Regions from separate parts of the Pseudomonas sp. Marseille-Q5115 genome, predicted to be linked through region 2. Evidence: predicted binding sites of a transcription regulator. Region 2 holds the regulator's gene; the other holds the start of a gene.
The links. Region 2 encodes FliA, which starts transcription of late flagellar genes. Its sites were predicted from a motif close to CTAAAGTTTNNNNNNNNNNNGCCGNTAA; they were not measured.
Positions count from the first base shown of each region.

Region 1: the regulator FliA is predicted to act here: its motif matches at 2,921-2,948, upstream of LG385_RS15720 (flagellar protein MotY).

Region 1 is NZ_CAKAKI010000001.1:3,432,797-3,441,829, reverse strand. It holds gene bfr (bacterioferritin) at 38-517, opposite strand; gene LG385_RS15735 (bacterioferritin-associated ferredoxin) at 679-897, opposite strand; gene rnt (ribonuclease T) at 1,023-1,697, opposite strand; gene pyrC (dihydroorotase) at 1,694-2,740, opposite strand; gene LG385_RS15720 (flagellar protein MotY) at 2,985-3,989, shown strand; gene LG385_RS15715 (argininosuccinate synthase) at 4,111-5,328, shown strand; gene LG385_RS15710 (hypothetical protein) at 5,377-5,892, opposite strand; gene LG385_RS15705 (response regulator transcription factor) at 6,280-6,912, shown strand; gene LG385_RS15700 (PA3496 family putative envelope integrity protein) at 6,987-7,169, opposite strand; gene nth (endonuclease III) at 7,288-7,926, opposite strand; gene metG (methionine--tRNA ligase) at 7,948-9,033, opposite strand, start outside.
Region 2 is NZ_CAKAKI010000001.1:991,825-1,000,857, forward strand. It holds gene flhA (flagellar biosynthesis protein FlhA) at 1-354, shown strand, start outside; gene flhF (flagellar biosynthesis protein FlhF) at 366-1,688, shown strand; gene fleN (flagellar synthesis regulator FleN) at 1,866-2,699, shown strand; gene fliA (RNA polymerase sigma factor FliA) at 2,696-3,439, shown strand; gene LG385_RS04745 (chemotaxis response regulator CheY) at 3,630-4,004, shown strand; gene LG385_RS04750 (protein phosphatase CheZ) at 4,025-4,813, shown strand; gene LG385_RS04755 (chemotaxis protein CheA) at 4,899-7,097, shown strand; gene LG385_RS04760 (protein-glutamate methylesterase/protein-glutamine glutaminase) at 7,146-8,273, shown strand; gene LG385_RS04765 (flagellar motor protein) at 8,273-9,013, shown strand; gene motD (flagellar motor protein MotD) at 9,017-9,033, shown strand, end outside.

The sequences.
Region 1 (9,033 bases), 2.4 Mb from region 2:
CCCGCACTGGCGGGGCTTTTTATTGCACTCGGGAACGTCAGGCGTCTTCTTCGCCCATTCCCGATTGCAGGTAGTTTTCGATGCCGATCTTGTCGATCAGGCCCAGCTGGGTTTCCAGCCAGTCGATGTGTTCTTCCTCGGATTCGAGGATATCCTCGAGCAGGTCCCGGCTACCGTAATCCCCTACGGTTTCGCAGTGGGCGATGGCGGCGCGCAAGTCCATTACGCCTTTCTGCTCCAGCTTCAGGTCGCATTCGAGCATCTCGCGGGTATGCTCACCGATCAACAGCTTGCCCAGCTCCTGGACGTTGGGAATGCCTTCCAGGAAGAGAATGCGCTTGATGAGCTTGTCGGCGTGTTTCATCTCATCGATGGACTCGTCGTACTCGTGCTTGCCGAGCTTGTTAAGGCCCCAGTCTTCGTACATGCGCGCATGCAGGAAATACTGATTGATGGCGATCAGCTCGTTGCCGAGAACACGATTGAGATGCTGTATGACGCTGACGTCACCTTTCATGATTTTTGCCTGTGCAGGTGCAGATGCCCGAAAGTTTGCGCGCCGGAAAAGGCGGTGTCAAACGGGCATTTGCAGCACAAACCATCGCGAATGTGAACGGCAATGGAAGGAATTTGCGTTAAACCGCCAATGGGAAAGCGAATTAAAAGCAAGCGGTTTGGTCAGGCAGCTGTGAACTCTGCTGGAAAGGTCGAAACGGCTTGGGCAGTGCGGACTTCCGCGAGGGTGTCACGAACCACTTCCTTGGCGAGGCAGGCGCATTTCCCGCACTGGCTGGCTACCCCCGTAGCCTGGCGGACTTCCCGATAACTGCAGCAGCCTTCATAGATGGCTTCACGGATCTGACCGTCGGTAACACCTGTGCAGAGGCAAACATACATATCGCTGGCACCGTCGCTGTATGACTCGAATGCCCGGATCTTAATGTTAATGAGAATGCGTGTCAAAACGCCAAGGAGAGATTGAAGCGCCGGGCGATGAAAGGTACCCGACGCTTGTCATGAAATCAGGCGTCGAAATCGCGCCAGCCACCCATGTCCTTCCAGCGGTTCACGATGCCGCAGAACAGCTCGGCGGTTTTCTCGGTGTCGTAGCGGGCCGAGTGGGCCTCGCGCCCATCGAAGTCGATGTCCGCGCTCTGGCACGCCTTGGCCAGAACCGTCTGCCCATAAGCCAGCCCGGCAAGCGTAGCGGTGTCGAAGCTGGAGAACGGATGGAACGGGTTGCGCTTGAGGTCGTTGCGGGCGACCGCCGCATTGAGGAAGCCAAGATCGAAACTGCTGTTGTGGCCCACCAGGATCGCGCGCTTGCAGCCATTGGCCTTGAGCGCCTTGCGCACGCCACGGAAGATATCCGTAAGCGCGCTTTCCTCGCTCACGGCCATGCGCAGCGGGTGGTCGAGCTTGATACCGGTGAACTCAAGCGCGGCCGCCTCGATGTTAGCGCCGGCGAACGGCTCTACACGGAAGAACCAGGTGTGGTCCGGAAACACAAAGCCCTTTTCGTCCATCCCGATCGTGGTCGCTGCAATTTCCAGCAACGCGTCGGTGGCGCTGTTGAAACCGCCGGTTTCCACATCCACTACTACCGGCAGATAGCCCCGAAAGCGAGCCGCCATGGGGTGGCGGCTGGCGGATGAGGACGGGCCGTCGAGGTCGTCGTCGAATTGGTCTTCGCTCACGCTTGTGTCTCCACTACTCGCCACTGCAGGGCTTCACCCGCACGCAGGGGCACGACTTCATGTTCGCCGAAGGCCAGGGCCGACGGCGCTACCCAGCTTTCGCGGGCCAGGGTGATCTTCGAGGTATTGACCGGCAGGCCATAGAACCGGGGCCCGTGCAGGCTGGCGAAACCTTCCAGCTGATCAAGCCTGCCCGCCTGATCGAAGGCCTCGGCATACAGTTCGATCGCGGCATAGGCGGTGTAGCAACCCGCGCAACCGCAGGCGGCTTCCTTGGCATGCCGTGCATGGGGGGCAGAATCGGTACCCAGGAAGAACTTCGCATTGCCGCTCGTAGCGGCTTCGATCAAGGCGTTCTGATGGGTGTTGCGCTTGAGGATCGGCAAGCAATAGAAGTGCGGCCGAATGCCTCCGACCAGCATGTGGTTGCGGTTGTAGAGCAGATGGTGGGCAGTGATGGTGGCGCCCACGTTGCTGTTGGCAGCGTTCACGAACGCAACCGCGTCAGCGGTGGTGATGTGCTCGAACACCACCTTGAGCGTGGGAAAGCGTGCGACGATCCGGCTCATGTGTTCGTCGATGAAGGCTTTTTCGCGATCGAATACGTCGATATCCGCGTGGGTCACTTCCCCGTGCACCAGCAGCGGCATGCCTTCCTCGGCCATGGCTTCAAGCACCGGGAACAACCGATCGATGGACGTTACACCGGAATCGGAGTTGGTGGTTGCGCCTGCCGGATACAGCTTGGCGGCATGTACATAACCACAGGCCTTGGCCGACCGGATGTCATCGGGCTGGGTACGGTCGGTGAGGTAGAGCACCATCAAGGGTTCGAAAGCGCTCCCGGCCGGGCGAGCGGCAAGGATGCGCTGACGATACTCGCCCGCCTGCTCGGCGTTACGCACCGGTGGCACAAGGTTGGGCATGATGATTGCGCGGCCGAAGTTGCGCGCGACGTCGGCAACGGTCTGGGCCAGGGCGGCGCCGTCGCGTAGGTGAATGTGCCAGTCGTCTGGACGTAGCAGGGTGATGCGGTCGGACATGAAAGGTACCAGGCGGGTCGAACTCATGGGGGCGCCGGCAGCGAAGCGGATATGGCGAAACCGCAGCCCTGGCCGAGCGCGGCCCGGCCAGGCGCTGCCATCGCCGAGGCGTCGCTGCTAGCTGCCAGTATGACGGGCTTGGGCGAATGCTACCGGAAAAGCCTCGTGGCAGCATCCGCTATCAAGTTTGACGCGAGGCGACCGATACGCAGTGGGTACGTAGTCATCTGCACCGGAGTCCGCCGTGGGCCATCGTTTCCTTGCCTGTTTATCCTTGATCGCCTGTGGCCTCGCTACAGCGCCAGCGATGGCGTTCACCTTCCAGACAAGGCTGGAAAATGTGGAGTGGAAGGTCGAGGGCGATGCCTTCGAATGCCGCTTGAGCCAGCCAGTCGCTGATTTCGGCGAAGGCCAGTTCGTTCGCCGGGCTGGCGAAAAAGTGGTGTTCCGCCTTAATAGCAGCATTGCCGCGCTGGGGACGGGCAGCGCTACACTGATGGCCGCTGCGGCGCCTTGGCAGCCGGGCAGGGCAGACGTCAGTCTGGGCGCGGCGCGTCTGAGCGGTGGGCCTGTTGTGCTGACGTCCAGTCAAGGACAGGCCAGCGGCCTTATCAGCGGGCTGATGGAAGGTCGCAGCACGGTGGTGCGCACTGTCTCCAGCGAGACGGGGCAGCCAATGGAAGTACGCCTGTTGCCGGTCAAATTCACCAAGGCATGGAATGACTATCAAGCGTGCACGGCAAAACTGTTGCCGATGAATTTCGATCAGGTACGCATGAGCCAGATTCCCTTCCCGGGCACCGCTGTGGACCTGAGTGCGGGGGCCAAGGCGCGCCTGGACACTATCCTGGCGTTCATGAAGGCAGATCCTGCGGTCAACCATATCGAACTGGATGGGCATTCGGACAACAGCGGAAATCGCCTCACCAACCGCGAATTGTCGCGCCGACGAGCGCTGGCTGTGGCCGACTACCTCAAAGCCCATGGCGTGCCGGAAGAGCGCATCGACGTGCGCTTCCACGGCGAGCAGTACCCCCTGGTGCCCAACAACTCCGCTGCCAACCGTGCCCGTAACCGGCGGGTGAACATCGAGCTTGCCAAAAAACCTGTCCCTGATGTTGCGCCGGCTCCTGCGGTTGCACCAGCCGAGGCAGCAGCAGCGCCGGCCGCCGCACCAGCACCCGCAAGCACACCGGCGGCGGTGCCTGCCTCTGCTCCGGCTGCAGGCAAACCGGCGGCGAAGGGCTGAAACCTGCGCGAACGGCCGCGATTATTGTCGCTTCACTAACAGTGCCTGTCGCGCTACTGTAAATCCACGGCAGTCGGCGGTAGAATCGGCGGCTTTCAGCAAAACCCCGTGGAGTGATGGCATGGCGGACGTAAAAAAGGTCGTTCTGGCATATTCCGGCGGCCTGGACACCTCGGTGATCCTCAAGTGGCTGCAGGATACCTACAACTGCGAAGTGGTGACCTTCACCGCTGACCTGGGCCAGGGCGAGGAAGTCGAGCCCGCGCGTGCCAAGGCCCAGGCAATGGGCGTGAAAGAGGTATACATCGACGACCTGCGCGAAGAGTTCGTGCGTGATTTCGTATTCCCGATGTTCCGCGCCAATACCGTATACGAGGGCGAGTACCTGCTGGGTACGTCGATCGCCCGTCCGCTGATTGCCAAGCGCCTGATCGAAATCGCCAACGAAACGGGCGCGGATGCGATCAGCCATGGTGCTACCGGCAAGGGCAATGATCAGGTGCGCTTCGAGTTGGGCGCCTACGCGCTCAAGCCGGGCGTGAAGGTGATCGCTCCGTGGCGTGAATGGGACTTGTTGTCCCGTGAGAAGCTGATGGATTACGCCGAGAAGCACGCTATCCCGATCGAGCGCCACGGCAAGAAGAAGTCCCCGTACTCGATGGATGCCAACCTGCTGCACATCTCCTACGAGGGCGGTGTGCTGGAAGACACCTGGACCGAGCACGAAGAGGATATGTGGCGTTGGACGGTTTCACCCGAGGCCGCGCCGAATACGCCGACCTATCTGGAATTGACCTACCGCAACGGCGATATCGTCGCTATCGACGGCGTGGAAAAAAGCCCGGCTACCGTGCTGGCTGACCTCAACCGCATCGGTGGCGAGAACGGTATCGGCCGTCTCGATATCGTCGAAAACCGCTATGTGGGCATGAAATCCCGCGGCTGCTACGAAACCCCCGGCGGCACCATCATGCTCAAGGCGCACCGGGCGATCGAGTCGATCACCCTCGACCGCGAAGTTGCTCACCTCAAGGATGAGCTGATGCCCCGGTATGCCAGCCTGATCTACACCGGCTACTGGTGGAGCCCCGAGCGGTTGATGCTGCAGCAGATGATCGATGCCTCCCAGGCCCATGTGAATGGGGTAGTGCGCCTGAAGCTGTACAAGGGCAACGTCATCGTTGTGGGTCGCAAATCCGATGATTCGCTGTTCGATGCCACTATCGCGACCTTCGAGGAAGACGGTGGGGCCTACAACCAGGCGGACGCCGCAGGCTTCATCAAGCTCAACGCTTTGCGCATGAGGATTGCCGCAAACAAAGGCCGCCACCTCGGTTGAGGTGCGTACGCGCCATACAAGAACCGCGGCCTGGGCCGCGGTTTTTTTTCAGGTCCGTTTCAGCAGCATCAGGCCACACGGCTTCGCTTGCGTCCCCTCTTCATGGGTGCCTTGGGCCCACTGCTGTACCAGAGTAAACAACGCCTCGCGTTCTAGCTCTTCAACGTTATCCACGATCTGCAATTCGACCGCCACGGGTTTCAGGCCAATATCCGCAGTGCTGTGCGCAGGCGAAAGCGAAGTCGAGGCGGGCGTGCCAGGAAGGGCAGGCTTGGCGGTTGCCTCGGGGCGATCAATGGCTGCTGCTTCGGGGATGCCGGCTTCTTCCCGGTATTGGGCAGGCGGGTCAGCGTTTCCGGCTGTGAAAGCCTGCCGGTTGAAATTCAAGGTTATGAAAAAAAGAGCGGTCAGAAACGGGGGGAAGCCTACAAGGAACCAGACGAATACCTGCTGGTTGCGCACGTCGAGCAGGGGGAGGCTGGCCAGGGCAGAGGCTTCGGTGGTGGCGGCAAGCACTGCGATAAGTGCCAGGGGGTTATTGATGGAGTGGGCCGAAATATTCATGGTCATTCCTTGTCCTTGAAGGCGACCGTTGCGGTCTCGATACCAGCATAGGGCTTGCCCAGCAGGTTCCCGCACTAGATAACGCTAGAGCGAAGTGAAGCCCTTTTAACCGAAGTTATCCGTAAAACCGTCAACCTGTAACAGGTTGACAGCTTAAAACCGGGCGCCGCAATTGATGTCCGGGGAAGGGGCGTGTAACGTTCCCCACTCATTGCCATGCACACCGCATCCAGGAATCGAACGCTCGAGGTTAGTTGTAGGATATTTCGATCACGCATGTAAGGAGAATCTTAGACTCCACTAACCAGTAATTCCGGTAACACCTGCCACTGAAAACTGGGCTATGTTTCCTTGCTCCACAATAAACAGCAACAATCGGATTAGCTCATGAACAAAGTACTCATCGTGGATGACCATCCCGTGATACGCCTGGCGGTACGTATGTTAATGGAACGCCATGGTTACGATGTCGTCGGCGAAACCGACAACGGCGCGGATGCACTGCAACTGGCCCGCGAAGCGCAGCCCGATATCGTTATCCTGGATATTGGCATCCCCCGGCTGGATGGACTGGAAGTCATCAGCCGTCTCACCGCAGGCTCGATTTCGCACATGCGTGTGCTGGTACTCACTTCCCAGGCGCCCGGTCACTTTTCGATGCGATGCATGCAGGCGGGGGCGGCGGGCTATGTGTGCAAACAGCAGGATCTCACGGAGTTGTTGAGTGCGATCAAGGCCGTATTGTCGGGTTACAGCTATTTTCCCAACCAAGCACTGCATCCAGTTCGCAGCCATATGGGGAACGTGAGCGAGAAGGAATTAGTGCAGCGGCTGTCCAGTCGGGAAATGATGGTCTTGCAACAACTGGCGCGGGGGCGCACGAACAAGCAGATTGCCGATGCGATGCTGCTCAGCAACAAGACTGTCAGCACCTATAAAACCCGGCTGCTCATGAAGCTCAACGCCAAATCTCTGGTAGACCTGGTAGAGGTCGCCCAGCGCAACGGGATCGTCGGTTAGCCAATTGACGGGTAGGGCCCCGGTAAAGGGGCCGCCAGAGCGGTGGCTCCCCAGGCAGCGGCCTTCGCAGCCGGCTAGAAATCGAAGTTGTAGTCGTCCAGTTGTTTCTGCAGGCGTCGCTCTTCCAGCAGATTGTCGATGGTCCGGCGCTTGCTCAGGTTGGTCTTGGTTACCTCGACCACCGGCTCGACTTCATCGGCGTCGATTACAGCAAAATCTTCGTCCACCACTTCCAGCTCTTCTTTCTCTGTCGTCATTCGTCCACTCCAGCCTGGCAGGCATCCACGGGGCGCTCTTCGCGCACCTTATATCGGCAAATCCAGAGTGGGTAAAAGAGATTTTTTCAATCGTCAACATAGCGCCGCGACGGTTTTTTCAATCGTCGGACGTTTTTGCCTTGTACTCGCACAGATCCTCGATACGGCAGCTACCGCAACGAGGCTTGCGAGCCTGACAAACGTAACGCCCGTGGAGGATGAGCCAGTGATGGGCGTCAAGAAGGTAGGGTTTTGGCACATGCCGCAGTAGTGCCATTTCTACCTCGACCACGTTTTTGCCAGGGGCTATGCGCGTGCGATTGCTCACCCGGAATATATGGGTGTCCACCGCCATCGTGAGCTGACGGAACGCGGTGTTGAGTACTACGTTCGCCGTTTTGCGCCCCACGCCTGGCAAGGCTTCCAGCGCTTCACGGCTTTCCGGCACTACACCACCATGCTGTTCGACCAGCATGCGGCAAGTTGCTATGACGTTTTTCGCCTTGCTGTTGTAAAGGCCGATGGTCTTGATGTATTCCGAAAGCCCTTCCACCCCCAAGGCCAGAATGGCTTCGGGGGTGTTGGCGACTGGAAACAAGCGGGCCGTGGCCTTATTCACGCCCACATCCGTGGACTGCGCCGACAGAATGACCGCGATCAACAACTCGAACGCGGTGGTATAGGCCAGCTCTGTCCGAGGTTCAGGATTGTCTTCGTGAAAGCGGCGGAAAATCTCCAGCCGCTTGGCAGCATTCATCGGTCGGGTCCTTGCAGGTACTTATTTGATCCGCTGCCCAGGCTTGGCGCCGCTGTCCGGGCTCAGCAGGTAGATCTCCGAACCGCCAGGGCCGGCCGCCAGCACCATGCCTTCGGATACCCCGAAGCGCATTTTGCGTGGCTTGAGGTTGGCGATCATCATGGTCAGGCGGCCTTCCAATGCTGCCGGATCAGGATAGGCACTCTTGATACCCGAGAAGACATTCCGCTGCTCGTCGCCCAGGTCCAGCGTAAGGCGTAGCAGCTTGTCCGCGCCTTCCACCGCTTCGGCCTTCAAGATGCGCGCCACGCGCAGATCGACTGCAGCGAAGGCGTCGAAGTCGATCTCTGAAGCCAGCGGGTCGGCTACCAGCTCGCCGTTGCCTGTTGGTGCCGGCGGTGCGGTAGGCGCCAGGTTTTCCCGCGAGGCCTCCACCATGGCTTCCACCCGCGCCGGGTCGATACGCGTCATCAGCGGCTTGAAGGCGTTGAGCGGGTGGTCGGCCAGGAGGGTGTGGTGGTCGTCCCAACGAAGCGGTTCCACATTGAGAAACGCTTCGGCATCGGCGGCCAGGGTAGGCAGAACCGGCTTTAGGTAGATCATCAGCAAGCGGAACAGATTGACGCCCACTGCACAGATTGCCTGCACCTCGGCCTGTTTGCCGTCCTGCTTGGCCAGGGCCCATGGCGCTTTGTCAGCGATCCAGGCATTGGCGCGGTCGGCCAGCGCCATGATTTCCCGCATGGCCCGCGCGAAGTCGCGGTTTTCATAGGCGTCCGCGATAGCTGGGGCGGCCGCCACGAATGCGGCGGTCAGTTCCGGTTCGGCGTTGCCGGCCACCAGGCGGCCAGCGTTGCCCTTGTGGATGAACCCGGCGCAGCGGCTGGCGATGTTCACCACCTTGCCGATCAGGTCGGAATTGACCTTCTGCACGAAGTCTTCAAGGTTCATGTCCAGGTCGTCTACGCCGCGGCCCAGCTTGGATGCGTAGTAGTAGCGCAGGTATTCGGGCGACAAGTGTTCCAGGTAGGTGCGAGCCTTGATGAAGGTGCCGCGCGACTTGGACATTTTCTGCCCGTTCACAGTCAGGTAGCCATGCACGCTTAC
Region 2 (9,033 bases):
CGTGCAATCGTGCAAAGCATTGTGGGGACTGAGTCTCAGCTGCCTGTGATCACTCTGGAACCAAAGTTGGAACAGATATTGCTCAATAGTATTCACAAGGCTGGCCAGGGTCAGGAAGAAGGCGTTTTGCTGGAACCGAGCATGGCGGAGCGGCTGCAGCGGTCCTTGATCGAAGCGGCTCAGCGTCAGGAAATGCAAGGCCAACCGGCGATCCTGCTGGTGGCCGGCCCGATACGCACGATGCTCTCGCGTTTCGGTCGCCTGGCGGTGCCGAACCTGCATGTGCTGGCGTACCAGGAAATACCGGATAACAAGCAAGTTACGATCGTTGCGACAGTAGGGCCCAACGGCTGAGGTAGCGGGATATGCAAGTGAAGCGTTTTTTCGCCGCGGATATGCGTCAAGCCATGAAACTGGTGCGTGACGAGCTGGGCGCTGACGCCGCGATCATCGGCAACCGCCGGATCGCTGGCGGCGTCGAGCTTACCGCTGCGCTGGATTACAAGCTCTCGGCCCTGGCGCCACGCGTGCCCAACATCGAGCTCGAAGACGAGCTGCGTAAGACCCAGTCGCGTATTGTTTCGGCACAGGCCGAGCTGGACACCCGCAGCAACAGCGATGGCGTGATCAACCGCCAGCTGTTCGCCGGCCTGCCCCTGACCGCGCCCGAGCCGCTGATCGAACCTACCGTCAGCGAAGCGCCGCGCCCGCCGGCGCCACCAGCCCCTGCGCCTGCGGCGGTGGACCAGCGCCTGTTCGATTCCATGCGCTCGGAGCTGTCCGGCCTGCGCGAGCTGCTTGAAGTGCAGCTGGGCTCGCTGGCCTGGACCCAATTACAAGGTACCCGCCCCGAGCAGGCTACGCTGTGGCGCAAGCTGCAACGCATCGGCCTTTCCGGCCCGCTGGCGCGCGACCTGCTTGGCCAGGTCGAAGATATCGCCGAGCCGCGTCACGCCTGGCGCATGCTGCTGGCCCACCTGGCCCGGATGATCTCCACACCCGAGGCCGAACCGCTTGAAGAGGGCGGAGTGATTGCCATGGTCGGGCCGGCCGGCATGGGGAAAACCACTACGCTGGCCAAGCTTGCCGCGCGATATGTGCTTAAATACGGCGCGCAAAATATAGCATTGGTAAGCATGGACAGTTTCCGCATTGGCGCCCAGGAGCAACTTAAAACCCTCGGCCGTATTCTCAACGTGCCGGTTACCCACGTCGATCCGGGCCAGTCCCTGGCACAGGCGCTGGAACCGCTGCTGCGCAAACGCGTGGTATTGATCGATACCGCTGGCCTGCAAGCCAGCGACCCGGCACTCAAGCTACAGCTCGAAAGCCTGGCCGGGCGGGGCATCCGCGCGCGCAACTACCTTGTGCTGGCAACCACCAGCCAGAAGCAGGTTTTGACCGCGGCCTACCATAGTTACAAGCGTTGCGGCCTCGCAGGCTGTATCCTCACCAAGCTCGACGAAACGGCGAGCCTCGGCGAGGTATTGAGCCTGGCGATCAGCCACGAGCTGCCGGTGGCCTACCTTACCGATGGCCCGCGTATTCCGGATGACCTTCATTTGCCCCGCAAGCATCAGTTGGTCAGCCGCGCGGTGAGCGTACAAATGCAGGAAGAGCCCAGCGAAGAGGCCATGGCCGATATGTTCGCTGACCTCTACCACAGCCCCAGCAAACGTGCGGGCTGAGGGGAATGAACATGAATGAATGCATGCGCAATTGGTTGCGCGACAGCGGGTCCGAAAGGCCGCTGTTTGGCTTGGAACCTACCTTCACCACACGCTGTGCCAGCTCGCCGAATGGCTTGTTCGATGGCGAAGCGGGCCGTGGTGCAGCCAGCGTCTCAGTGACAGGGTAAAGAACGAATGGGCAGCATGCATCCCGTACAGGTGATCGCGGTGACCGGCGGCAAGGGCGGCGTCGGGAAGACAAACGTGTCAGTGAACCTATCGCTGGCACTGGCCGAACTCGGCCGGCGGGTGATGCTGCTGGACGCCGACCTTGGCCTGGCCAACGTCGACGTGTTGCTGGGGCTCACGCCCAAGCGCACGCTCGCCGATGTGATCGAGGGCCGTTGCGACCTGCGCGATGTGCTCTTGCAGGGGCCGGGCGGGGTACGCATCGTACCGGCGGCCTCGGGTACCCAGAGCATGGTCCATCTGACCCCGGCGCAACACGCCGGCCTCATCCAGGCCTTCAGCGAGATCGGCGATAACCTGGACGTACTGGTGATCGACACCGCGGCCGGTATCGGCGACTCGGTAGTGAGCTTCGTGCGCGCCGCCCAGGAAGTGCTGCTGGTGGTGTGCGATGAGCCCACTTCCATCACCGATGCCTACGCCTTGATCAAACTGCTGAACCGCGACTACGGCATGAACCGCTTCCGCGTGCTGGCCAACATGGCCCAGAGCCCGCAGGAAGGGCGCAACCTGTTCGCCAAGCTCACCAAGGTAACCGATCGTTTCCTTGATGTAGCGCTCCAATACGTAGGCGCGGTGCCGTACGACGAAACCGTGCGCAAGGCCGTACAGAAACAGCGGGCCGTATATGAAGCGTTCCCGCGCTCGAAATGCGCGCTGGCCTTCAAGGCCATCGCTCAGAAAGTCGATACCTGGCCGCTGCCCGCCAACCCGCGGGGGCACCTGGAATTCTTCGTCGAACGTTTGGTACAGCAAACCAGTGCGGGGCCTGTCTCATGAGCGCCAGTGGATACCGGATGTACAACAACGCCTCTCGGCAGTCGCAGCAGCATGAGCTGATCGAGCGCTATGCGCCTCTGGTCAAGCGCATTGCCTATCACCTGCTGGCGCGATTGCCCGCGAGCGTACAGGTCGAAGACCTCATCCAGGCCGGCATGATCGGCCTGCTCGAGGTGGCCAACAAGTACGACTCCAGCAAGGGCGCGAGTTTCGAGACCTATGCCGGTATCCGCATCCGCGGCGCGATGCTCGACGAAGTGCGCAAAGGCGACTGGGCACCGCGCTCCGTCCACCGCAACAGCCGCACCGTGAGCGACGCGATTCGCAAAATTGAAGCGCGTACCGGTCGTGAGGCTAAAGATCACGAGGTTGCTGCCGAACTCAAGGTCAGCATCGAGGAATATTACTCGATGCTGAACGATACCTTGGGCAGCCGGCTGTACAGTTTCGACGACCTGTTGCAGGACGGCGAGCATGAAGGCCTGCACGAGGGCGGCGCCAGCCACAGCGGCGAACCCGCGCGCGGGCTGGAGGACGAGCGCTTCCAGGGCGCACTGGCTGACGCCATTGCCAACTTGCCCGAGCGGGAGCGCCTGGTGCTGTCGCTGTATTACGACGAGGAACTGAACCTCAAGGAAATCGGTGAAGTACTGGGGGTGAGCGAGTCTCGTGTGAGCCAGTTGCATAGCCAGTGCGCGGCGCGTTTGCGCAGCCGCCTGGGTGACTGGCGCGCCCGCTGACATCGCTGGCCCGGGGGCTGGCCCGCAAATTTTTCAGAGAGTGCTGGAACGGTGCGGCGGCAATGTGATATCACCGCCCGCCACGCCTGCTCAGGCAGTCATGCAGGTACAGGTGTAAACGGATTCGATTGACTGCGCGTCCCGGAGTGGGCGCGTTTGAGACTGCTTGGAGGTCTACTTGGACAAGAACATGAAAATCCTGATCGTTGACGATTTTTCGACGATGAGGCGGATCATTAAAAACCTGTTGCGCGACCTGGGGTTCACCAACACCTCGGAAGCGGACGACGGCAATACGGCTTTGCCCATGCTGCAAAGCGGCGCCTTCGACTTCCTGGTAACCGACTGGAACATGCCGGGCATGACCGGTATCGAGTTGCTGCGCACCGTGCGCGCAGATGAGCGTCTCAAGCACCTGCCAGTGCTGATGGTGACCGCTGAAGCCAAGCGTGAACAAATCATCGAAGCGGCCCAGGCTGGCGTCAACGGCTATGTGGTCAAGCCCTTCACCGCGCAGGTGCTGAAAGAGAAGATCGAGAAAATCTTCGAGCGCGTCAACAGCTGAGAGGCCGCACAGGGGGCGCTATGGAGTCCAGTAATCTGCCGTTGGGGGACTTCGAGTCCACCCTGAAAATCCATGCGCGTCAGTTGGTGGAGAGCCTCGAAAAGGGCCGCTTCGGCGACGCCGTGCAGTTGATTCACCAATTGAACCAAACGCGGGACCGTGGGCTGTACCAGGAAGTGGGCAAGCTTACCCGCGAATTGCACAGCGCTATCGTCAACTTCCAGATCGATCCTCGCTCGCCCAAGGCCGAGGAGGTTTCGCAGATCACCGATGCCACCGAGCGGCTGGACTACGTGGTTCGCCTGACCGAGAACGCCGCCAACCGTACCATGGACCTGGTGGAGCAAAGCACGCCGGTGGTTCATGGCCTGGCTGAAGAGGCTCGCGCTGTGCGCGCCGACTGGCAGCGGTTCATGCGCCGCGAGGTGGATGCGGGCGAGTTCCGCGAGCTGGTAAAGCGCGTGGATGGCTTTCTGCAACGCAGTGAAAGCGATGCCACGGCTATCTCGGCCCATCTCAACGACATCCTGCTTGCACAGGACTATCAGGACCTCACCGGCCAGGTGATCAAGCGCGTCACCGCGCTGGTGACTGACGTGGAGTCCAACCTGCTCAAGCTGGTGCTCATGGCCAGCCAGGTAGACCGCTTCGCGGGTATCCAGCATGACCCTGAAAGCCTGCTGGACGAAAAAATTACTGAAAAAGACCTCTCCCGGGGTGAAGGTCCGCAGATTCATGCCGATAAGCGTGAAGACGTCGTATCCGGCCAGGACGATGTGGATGATCTGCTTTCCAGCCTGGGCTTCTGAGCCTGGTCTGGAAGCGTCATCGAACCGGCGCTGAATCGCGCTATCCGGGCCGGATGCCACTTACAAAATTCCAGGGAGCACCCAAATGAGCTTCGGCGCCGATGAAGAAATCCTCCAGGACTTCCTGGTAGAGGCCGGCGAGATCCTCGAGCAGTTGTCCGAACAGTTGGTGGAGCTGGAAAGCCGCCCCGACGACGCGGATCTGCTTAATGCGATTTTTCGTGGTTTTCATACCGTTAAAGGCGGCGCCGGCTTTCTCCAGCTCAATGAGCTGGTCGAATGCTGCCATATCGCCGAGAACGTGTTCGACATTCTGCGCAAGGGCGAACGCCGCGTAGACTCCGAGCTGATGGACGTAGTGCTTGAAGCGCTCGACACCGTCAACAGCATGTTCGGGCAAGTCCGCGAACGTGCCCCCCTTACCCCGGCTACCCCGGAGCTGCTTGCTGCCCTGGCCCGCCTGGCGGAACCCGCTGGCGCCGCACCAGCAGTAGAAGCACCGGCGCCAGTGGCCGCCTCTGCGCCCAGGCATGAAAACGAGTTCGAGGCGCTCGTGCAGAGCCTGGACGATGTTTCAGTGCCTGCCAGCGGCAGTGACGACATCACCGACGCCGAATTCGAATCGCTGCTCGACCAGCTCCATGGCAAGGGCCAATTCGCGCCTGAAGCCATGCCTGCTGCGGCCGCAGCGCCGGCGCCAGCAGCGCCTGGGGGCGGGGACGAGATCACCGACGCCGAGTTCGAAGCGCTGCTTGACCAATTGCATGGCAAAGGCAGCTTCGCTGTGGACAACGTGGTAGCGCCTGCTGCGGTCGCACCGTCGGCACCGGTTCCTTCGGTAGGCGGTGGCGATCTGATCACCGACAACGAATTCGAAGCGTTGCTCGACCAGCTTCACGGCAAGGGCAAGTTCAACGCCGAAGCCGCAGCCGAGGCACCGGTAGCTTCCCCGGCAGCCAAGCCTGCCGCAGCACCGGCACCGGCACCGACACCAGCCAAGCCTGCCGCCGCGCCAGCCCGGGCAGAGCCTGCGCGTGCTGCGGCGCCTGCTGCAGCCCCGGCCGCCGCAGCCGCGCGCCCCGCCCCGGCAGGGGACAAGCCAGCGGCCAGCGAGGCCGAAACCACTGTGCGGGTCGATACCGCGCGGCTGGATGAGATCATGAACATGGTGGGCGAGCTGGTACTGGTGCGTAACCGCCTGGTACGGCTTGGCCTCAACAGCGGCGACGAAGCCATGTCCAAGGCCGTGTCCAACCTGGACGTGGTCACCGCTGACCTGCAGACCGCCGTGATGAAAACGCGGATGCAGCCGATCAAGAAAGTGTTCGGGCGCTTCCCGCGACTGGTTCGCGACCTTGCACGGCAGCTCAAGAAAGAAATCAACCTGGAGCTGGTGGGCGAAGAAACCGACCTCGACAAGAACCTCGTAGAGGCCCTTGCCGACCCGTTGGTCCACTTGGTGCGCAACGCTGTGGACCATGGCGTTGAAATGCCCGATGAGCGCGAAGAGTCCGGCAAGCCACGCTCCGGCAAGGTGGTGTTGTCCGCCGAGCAGGAGGGGGACCACATCCTGTTGTCCATCTCCGACGATGGCAAAGGCATGGACCCGGCAGTGCTGCGTGCCAAGGCCGTGGAAAAGGGCCTGATGGACAAGGACGCCGCCGATCGCTTGTCCGAAACCGACTGCTACAACCTGATCTTCGCGCCGGGCTTCTCCACCAAGACCGAGATTTCCGATGTGTCGGGCCGTGGCGTGGGCATGGACGTGGTGAAAACCAAGATCTCCCAGCTCAACGGCTCGATCAATATCTACTCGGCCAAGGGCCAGGGCTCGAAGATCGTCATCAAGGTGCCGCTCACCCTGGCAATCATGCCCACGCTGATGGTGATGCTGGAGAACCAGGCTTTCGCCTTCCCGCTGGTGAGCGTGAACGAGATCTTCCACCTGGACCTGTCACGCACCAACGTGGTCGACGGGCAGGAAGTGGTGATCGTGCGCGACAAGGCGCTGCCGCTGTTCTATCTCAAGCGCTGGCTGGTACCTGGCGCGCAGGACAACGAACAACGCGAGGGCCATGTGGTGATCCTTTCGGTAGGCACCCAGCGCATCGGTTTCGTGGTCGACCAGTTGGTGGGCCAGGAGGAAGTGGTGATCAAGCCACTGGGCAAGATGCTCCAGGGCACGCCCGGGATGTCTGGCGCGACCATTACCGGCGACGGTCGTATCGCGTTGATCCTGGATGTTCCAAGCATGCTCAAGCGTTATGCCGCACGGCGTATCTGACACCGCTGCCGCCGGCCATGAACGCCGGCGGTCTGTAATGGAGTAACTATGGCACTCACAGTCCTGGTGGTGGACGATTCCGGTTTTTTCCGCCGCCGCCTTACCGAAATCCTTTCGCAGGACAGCAACATCAAGGTAGTGGGCACGGCCAGCAATGGCCGCGAAGCCATTGACCAGGCCATTGCCCTCAAGCCTGACGTGATCACCATGGACTACGAAATGCCGATGATGGATGGCATCACGGCGGTCCGTCATATCATGCAGCGTTGCCCCACGCCGGTATTGATGTTCTCTTCGCTTACCCATGAAGGCGCCAGGGTGACCCTGGATGCGCTGGATGCTGGCGCGGTGGATTTTCTGCCGAAGAATTTCGAAGACATCTCGAAAAACCCGGACAAGGTCCGGCAGTTGCTGTTGGAGAAGGTCAATTCCATCGCCCGCAGCAATCGCCGCTTCAGTTCCGGCTCATCCGCCGCTGCGGCGCCGTCGCCTGCTCCCGTTTCCCGCGAGCCCTTCAGCAGCCGCACGCCGGCACGGCCCACGCCTGCGGCACCTGCGCCCGTTGCCCCGTCGCGGCCAGCCGCACCGGCTAACAGCGGCGCCCCTCGGCGTAAAGCGTACAAATTGCTGGCCATCGGCACCTCCACCGGTGGCCCGGTTGCTCTGCAAAAAGTCCTCACTCAGCTCCCCGCCAATTTCCCGTCGCCCATCGTGCTTATCCAGCATATGCCTGCGGCCTTCACGCGTGCCTTCGCCGAGCGGCTGGATAAACTCTGCCGCATCAGCGTCAAGGAAGCGGAAGACGGCGACCAGCTGCGCCCAGGCTTGGCACTGCTGGCGCCGGGTGGCAAACAGATGATGGTCGACGCCCGTGGCACGGTGAAAATCCTGCCCGGCGATGAGCGCCTGAATTACAAACCCTGCGTGGACATCACCTTCGGCTCGGCCGCCAAGTCCTTCGGGGACAAGGTGCTGGCCGTGGTGCTGACCGGCATGGGCGCGGATGGCCGTGAAGGCGCGCGCCTGCTCAAGCAGAGTGGCAGCCAGGTGTGGGCGCAGGATGAAGCCAGCTGCGTGATCTATGGCATGCCCATGGCGGTGGCCAAAGCCGGCCTTGCCGATGCGGTGTACAGCCTGGATGACATGGGCCGGTACCTGGCGGAGGCGTGCCAGTAATGGATGTACTGAGCCTTATCGGGATCATTCTCGCGTTCGTTGCCATTGTGGGCGGTAACTTCCTTGAGGGCGGTCATCTGCCGTCCTTGCTCAACGGCCCGGCCGGCTTGATCGTGCTCGGCGGAACCCTGGCAGCGGCCCTTCTGCAAACGCCCATCAGCGCGTTCAAGCGTGCGCTGCAAATATTGCCGTGGATTTTCTTCCCGCCGCGTATCGACCTCGCCGGCGGCGTGGATCGGGTAGTGGGCTGGAGCCTGGTCGCGCGCAAGGAAGGCCTGCTTGGGCTGGAGAGCGTGGCCGACACCGAGCCGGACAACTATGCCCGCAAAGGTCTGCAGTTGCTGGTCGATGGCGCCGAGCCCGAAGCGATCCGCAGCATCCTGGAGCTGGACTTCCTCTCCCAGGAAAACCGCGATGTGCGCGCTGCCAAGGTGTACGAATGCATGGGCGGTTATGCGCCTACCATCGGCATCATCGGCGCAGTAATGGGGCTTATCCATGTAATGGGTAACCTCGCCGACCCCTCGCAACTGGGAAGTGGCATAGCAGTTGCTTTCGTAGCCACTATCTACGGTGTGGCGTCAGCCAACCTGGTGTTGCTGCCCGTCGCCAATAAACTCAAGGCGCTTGCTCAGCGCCAGTCCCGCTACCGGGAGATGCTCCTTGAGGGGCTACTCTCGATCGCGGAAGGCGAAAACCCCCGGTCCATCGAACTGAAGCTGCATGGCTTCATGGAGTAATTGATGCGTCGTCGGCGGGT